Regions from separate parts of the Faecalibacillus sp. MSK20_93 genome, predicted to be linked through region 2. Evidence: riboswitches for the same ligand, from Rfam matches in the RefSeq annotation. Region 2 holds a riboswitch; the other holds the start of a gene.
The links. A riboswitch is a leader RNA that binds a small molecule or an ion and turns the genes downstream of it on or off. The one in region 2 is predicted to bind thiamine pyrophosphate.
Positions count from the first base shown of each region.

Region 1: it holds a riboswitch for thiamine pyrophosphate, as region 2 does, so the genes downstream of both, thiE (thiamine phosphate synthase) here and LJD34_RS04625 (energy-coupled thiamine transporter ThiT) in region 2, are expected to answer to the same signal.

Region 1 is NZ_JAJDKA010000062.1:3,474-6,893, forward strand. It holds gene LJD34_RS13660 (NADP-dependent malic enzyme) at 1-407, opposite strand, end outside; gene thiD (bifunctional hydroxymethylpyrimidine kinase/phosphomethylpyrimidine kinase) at 452-1,243, opposite strand; partial or broken gene thiE (thiamine phosphate synthase) at 1,301-1,885, opposite strand; TPP riboswitch at 1,954-2,051, opposite strand; gene LJD34_RS13675 (hypothetical protein) at 2,132-2,419, shown strand; gene LJD34_RS13680 (SIR2 family NAD-dependent protein deacylase) at 2,762-3,420, opposite strand, start outside.
Region 2 is NZ_JAJDKA010000009.1:48,823-52,242, forward strand. It holds gene LJD34_RS04620 (acetate/propionate family kinase) at 1-994, opposite strand, end outside; TPP riboswitch at 1,094-1,194, shown strand; gene LJD34_RS04625 (energy-coupled thiamine transporter ThiT) at 1,251-1,766, shown strand; gene LJD34_RS04630 (DUF402 domain-containing protein) at 1,846-2,403, shown strand; gene tsaE (tRNA (adenosine(37)-N6)-threonylcarbamoyltransferase complex ATPase subunit type 1 TsaE) at 2,378-2,848, shown strand; gene tsaB (tRNA (adenosine(37)-N6)-threonylcarbamoyltransferase complex dimerization subunit type 1 TsaB) at 2,826-3,420, shown strand, end outside.

The DNA of each region.
Region 1 (3,420 bases), on a different contig from region 2:
GCAATATCTTCTAAGTTGATTCCACCAAAACATGGTGCAATATTTTTAACTGTTTGAATCAATTCTTCTTTATCTTGTGTATCTAAACAAATAGGTACCGCATTGACATCTCCGAATTTTTTAAATAGAGCAGCTTTTCCTTCCATGACTGGAATCGAAGCTTTGGCTCCTATATTTCCAAGTCCTAAAACAGCTGTTCCATTTGAGACAACAGCAATTGTATTTGATTTTGTTGTATAACGATAAACATCTTCTTCATTTTCAGCAATCTTACGACAAGGTTCAGCAACCCCTGGCGTATAAACAACAGACATATCATCCATTGTATTAATTTCACAATTTAATTCCGTATGTATTTTTCCTTGATGTTTTTCATGTAATTTCAAGGCTTCTTCATAATAATTCATTTTCATCACCCGCCACTATTATACCTATAAAATAGACAATTCGTCTAATCTTTTTTATCTAAAACATAACCATGATCCATTGGTCCTTGTCCTTGTCCTAAATCAAGCATTGCCGCAAGCGCTCCCGAAATATAATCTTTAGCTTTTTTAACAGCATTTTCCAAATTTTCACCTCGTGCTAAATAAGAAGCAATCGCACTTGATAAAGTACATCCTGTTCCATGGGTATTATTGTTATTAATACGTTTTCCTTTAAACCATTGATAATTACCTTCTTTATAAAGTAAATCATTGGCATCATTGATTTGATGTCCGCCTTTAAGTAACACTGCACAATGATAATGATCTCCAATATATTTAGCTGCTGTTAACATTTCTTCTTCATTATTGATTTTTAATCCTGATAAAACTTCGGCTTCAGGAATATTTGGTGTTAAAACCGTTGCGAGTGGGAAGAGATTTGCTTTTAATGTATCAATAGCTTCATCACTAATAAGTTTTGCCCCACTTGTAGCCACCATCACAGGATCAACAACGATATTACGTGCATGATATTGTTTTAACTTTCCACTAATAGATAAAATGACTTCTTTTTGAGAAACCATTCCAATTTTAACAGCCATTGGATAAATATCTGTAAACACACTATCCATTTGACTAGCCACAAAAGAAGCATCAACATCATAAATAGCATCCACTCCTGTGGTATTTTGAGCCGTTAATGCTGCAATAACTGACATAGCATAAACACGATTAGCAAGCATTGTTTTTAAATCTGCCTGAATTCCTGCACCTCCACTACTATCACTACCTGCAATTGTAAGGCAAGTTGGCATTTTATTAGAGATAACTCTTTGAATTTTATCTTTTAACATACAACTTGCTTTTTGGATATCATCACTTCCAAAGATACTTGAAACGATAGCAACACCATCAATAGCAACCCCCATAAATTCTAAGATATTCACTTGATTAATACCACCAATAGCAACCACAGGAATATCAACTTTTTGACAAATTTCATTTAATGTTTCCATTGAAATATTTTGTGCATCATCTTTTGTTTGAGTTGCAAAAATAGCTCCGACACCTAAATAATCAGCCCCATTTTCTAAAGCTATTTTTGCTTCTTCATAATTATGTGCAGATACACCAATAATTTTATCTTCACCTAATATTTTTCTTGCTTCTTTTAAATTTAAATCATCTTGCCCAATATGGACCCCATCTGCATCAATTTCTTTACACAATTCAACATCATCATTAATAATCAAAGGAACATGATGTTTTTGACACACGCTTTGAACATCCAATGCTTCTTGTTTAAATGCTTCATGTGTCATTTCTTTTTCTCTTAGTTGAATCATTGTTACACCACCAAGAATGGCTTCTTCAACTAATTCCGACATTTTTCTTCCTTTTAAATATTTTGAATCTGTTACTCCATACAATAATAAATCTTCTTTATTTAATTTCATCAAATTTCCTTCTTTCTTTACAATATTCTTTTTTTTCCCTGGAAATAAAAAGAGAGTCCTGTTGAACTCTGTTAACGTCTATATCTCCTACGTTGGCATTATCCAAATCAGGTTATGGGTCTAAGTCAATACTTACTCTCAGCAAAAAGCTCCCCGTTTCCTTTATTATAATTTTTTTAATAAAAATTGTCTATTTTTATTCATATTATTTATGTTTTTGTTCAAACTATAAAAGGAGGTGCTTTCATGAAATTATGTATTACAGCAGGTAACTATCACATTTTTAAATTAATGATTAAAAATCATAAAGATTCTCGCATTCAATTAAAAAACATTCATCCTTTAGATTTTGACCTTGTTTTTGATGTTTATACATCTTTAGATCAAAAAACAGTTATTTCTATACTTAGCCATGAATTACGTTATTCCCCTTTTATGTATCTATGCCCTGGTTTTAAAGTCATTCCTTTAAAAAAACGTCTTCCTCATGGTACAAAAGAATCAACTACTCCTTTAAATCTTTCTTTTAATTGAATAATTTATATTAAAAAACAGTTCGAGATAGCATCTATTTCAAACTGTTTATTTTTTAATTAATAATTTTTAAAACATCTTCTTCACTTGTTACATTAAGTTTTTTCTAGCGATGTATTTGTGTCAAACTTGTTTCATTTCTATGATTATTTTAGTTTTCCTCTTTTTTCTTTCAATGGACAAATAGTTCAAAATATTTTCCATTAAATTTATTTTTTATTGATCAACATATAGCAAAAAAGATGATGTTTTTACGCACCATCTTATTTTTTTTAATTGGAATCCATATTTTAACGGGTCTTCTGGATCTATCACAAGTTGATTAAAAGCTGTATAAATATACTATTTTTCCAATTTAATTTTTAATAAATCATCAATAACATTCTTTATATCTTCACTTATACAATATGCTCTTTTTTCCATGGATTGAGGACAATAAGTATCTTTATTAATACAAATATAAGTTGCATTTTTATTTTTTTCAACAAATCTAAAAAATGGATATTTAATAATACCTGGTGTATTTTGTCCTACACCTAATTCAAGATAAACAATTTTTAAATCTTGATGTCTTCTGATAAAATCTTGATATCTAAAATAAGCTTGATGCCATCCTTCATCTTCAACAAAAGTATCATCACATCTTAAATTCATTGTCATTGGTTTTCCACAATGAGGACAATAAGGAATTAAAGATGTAGGAATTTTCATATCCTTTTGTTGTTCAATCATCTTTTTAATAAGTTCTTCATTATCATATGTTTCTTGATGACAAGGAGATGAACATTGAAATAAGCCATAATCCCCTTGTGTATAAAATAATCTTTGTTTATCAAAATTTGCTTTTTGAAAACAATGATCCACATTAGTTGTTAAAACAAAATAATCTTTATCTTTAACAAGTTGAAAGAGTTTTTGATATAAATCTAAATGATCTACATAACGATTATAATAGATATGTCTTGACCACCAAGCCCAATATTCTTCTAAAGTATCGTAAG
Region 2 (3,420 bases):
TTTCTCCAATACCTGCTGTAAAACAAATAGCATCCACTCCACCTAAAGCAATGAAGTAACGACCAATATAAGCAATAACTCTTCTAAAGAAAATATCCAAGGCAAGCTGCGCTCTTTCATTACCGTTGGCAGCAGCTTCTTGTACATCTCTAAAGTCACTTGATACACCAGAAACACCAAGTAATCCAGATTCTTTATTAAGCATCTTGATGACTTCTTTCATATCTAAACCAACTTCTTCGATTAAATAATCGATAACTGAAGGATCAACATCTCCAGAACGTGTTCCCATCATAATACCAGCAAGAGGTGTAAATCCCATAGATGTATTGATTGATTTACCATCTTTAACAGCAGTTAAAGAACCACCAGCTCCTAAGTGAGCAACGATAATACGTGAGTGTTCAGGGTTTCCCATCATTTCACGACAACGAGATGAAACATAGAAATGGCTTGTTCCATGAGCACCGTATTTACGTACTTTGTTTTCTACATAATATTTGTAAGGAATTGGATAAATATAACTTTTTGGTTCTAATGTTTGATGGAAAGCTGTATCAAATACAGCAACAGCACCAGCATTAGGAATAGCTTCTTTAAAAGCATAGTATCCAGTTAAATGAGCAGGATTGTGTAAAGGGGCTAATGATTTTAATTCATCAATTTTAGAAACAACATCTTCATCAATAATGACTGATTGATCAAAATAAGCACCACCTTGGACAACACGATGTCCAACACCTTTGATTTCATCTAGGTCCTTAACGATTTCTTTTTTGATTAAAGTGTCTAATAAAAGTTGAACAGCAACTTTATGGTTTTCGATTGGTAAAGTTGTGACATCTTTTTCTCCATTATACTTAATAGTAAAAATAGAATCTTCTAAACCAATTCTTTCAATAACACCAGAAGTAATAACAGTTTCATCATCCATTTCAAATAATTGGAATTTTAAAGATGAACTTCCAGCGTTTACGGAAATAATTTTTGACATAACATTCAAGTCCTCCTTATTAATACTTTTCTATTATAACACCGACAAGGAAGAAAAAACTATAAAAAGATTGAAAAAAAGAAGAGATTGATTTATAGTAAGACTTGCCAGGGGCGCAAAATGCTGAGAAAGGTGAAAACCTTGTCCCTTATAATCTGAACTAGGTAATGCTAGCGTAGAGAGTGCAAAATAGTTTATTTGCCTTTTTGCGTATGTAAAAAGGCTTTTATTTTGCCTCATTTAAAGGAGGATGACTATGGAAATTAAATTAACTACGAAGAATATGGCTTATATGGCAATGTTTGCGGCAATGCAAGTTGTTTTAGAATATTGCACAAAATTTTATGAGATGCCAAAAGGTGGTAACTGTGCTTTTTCACTTGTTGCAATTATTTTATGTGGCTATTTGATGAATTGGGGTTACAGTTTGATTGTTTCACTTGTTTGTTTAGGTCTACATTTTACTTTAGGACTTGCAACATTTTATGGTCCTTTATCGGTAATCTTTGATTATTTATTACCAATGGTTTTAATTGGACTTACACCACTTATTCCTTTATTAAAAGTAGGTAAGTATGAATTACCTGTTGGAATTATCGTAATGGGTGGTTTAAAAACGATTTGTCATTTGATTTCAGGATGGTATGCTTTCCAAACACCATTACAAGCAAACTTAACTTATAACTTACCTTATAATATTGCAACAATCATTGCTTGCTTTATTTTGTTTGTGATTTTATATCCAAGACTTAAAAAAGCAGTTCATTTATAAGACTCGTTTCGAGTCTTTTTTTCTTTGAAAGAAAGATGAATTTGTGTATAATGTAAATGTTAATAAGGAGTCGTTTGTTGTGGAAGATATTGTAGGAAAGAAAATCTTAATACATGGATATAAACATAATGGTAAAATACATAGATGTTGGTCAAAGGGACTTGTTTTACAAGAAACGGATGATCATTACATTGTTATTAATAATCGGACATTGGTGACAGAATCAGATGGCAGAATGTGGCATACACGTGAACCTGCTATTTGGTATATGCCCAAACATAAATGGTACAATGTAATTTGTATGATTAGAAAAACAGGAGTGTATTATTATAGTAATATTGCTTCACCAACTTTATATGATGGAGAGGCTTTAAAATATATTGATTATGATTTAGATTTAAAAGTATTTCCAGATGGAAACTATCGCATTTTAGATCAAGAAGAATATCGTCAACATGCTCGTGAAATGGGCTATAGTGATGAATTAGACAAAATTTTAAAGAAACAACTAGATGTTTTGATTGATTTAGCGGTAAAAAAGGGAGGACCATTTGATCAGAATTTTACTAAGAAATGGTATGGTTTTTATCAAGATTTAAAAGAGGGTTATTATGGAAAAAGTGATTACTATAAATAATAGAGATGAAACATTAGCTTTTGGTGAATATTTAGGAAAATTACTAAAACCGCATATGTTATTGACACTTAATGGTGATTTGGGTGCAGGCAAAACAACCTTTACTAAAGGAATAGGAAAGGGTTTAGGAATTAAAAGAATTATTAATTCACCAACTTTTACAATTTTAAAACAATATCAAGGAAATTATCAATTATCTCATTTTGATGCTTATCGCTTAGAAGGACAAAGTGAAGATTTAGGCTTTGAAGAAATTTTTGATAGTGATGATATTTGTGTGGTTGAATGGCCAGAATTTTTAGAAGATATTTTACCTCAAGAACGTTTAGCAATGACGATAAAAAGAATCGATGATGATCATAGAGAATTTATTTTAAAACCAATTGGTAAAAAATACGAAGAACTTGTAAAGGAGATTGAATATGAAAACAATTGTCATGGATAGTGCTAATAAGTATTTAGTAGTAGCTTTATATGAAAATCAAAAATGTTTAGCTTCTTTACAAGAAGAAGGAAATCGAAAGCAATCTGAGTATGCAATCGTTTATTTACAAAAATTATTACAAGAAAATCATTTAAAAATGAGCGATTTTGATGAAATGGTCATTACTATTGGACCGGGTTCTTATACTGGTGTACGTGTTGCTTTAACGATTGCGAAAACATTAAATGCAACGATGAATATTAAGGTAAAAACTGTTTCTTCTTTAAAGGCGATGGCAGGAATGAAAAAAGCTATTTCTATTTTAGATGCAAGAAGCCATAAATTATTTCTAGGAATTTACAATGAAGGAAAGGTTATTGTTGATGATTGTTTAATAAATATTGATGAATTTGAAAATTATCAAAAACAATATACTGATTATGAAATTGTTGGTGATACACATTTAGTAGGAATACCTGAAAAAGAAGTGGATCTTGCCAATCATATTTATACACTTTCTACTTTAGAAAAAGAAATAGAAAATGTTGATGGTCTTGTTCCAAGATATACTAAGGAAGTTGAGGCTAAAAAAA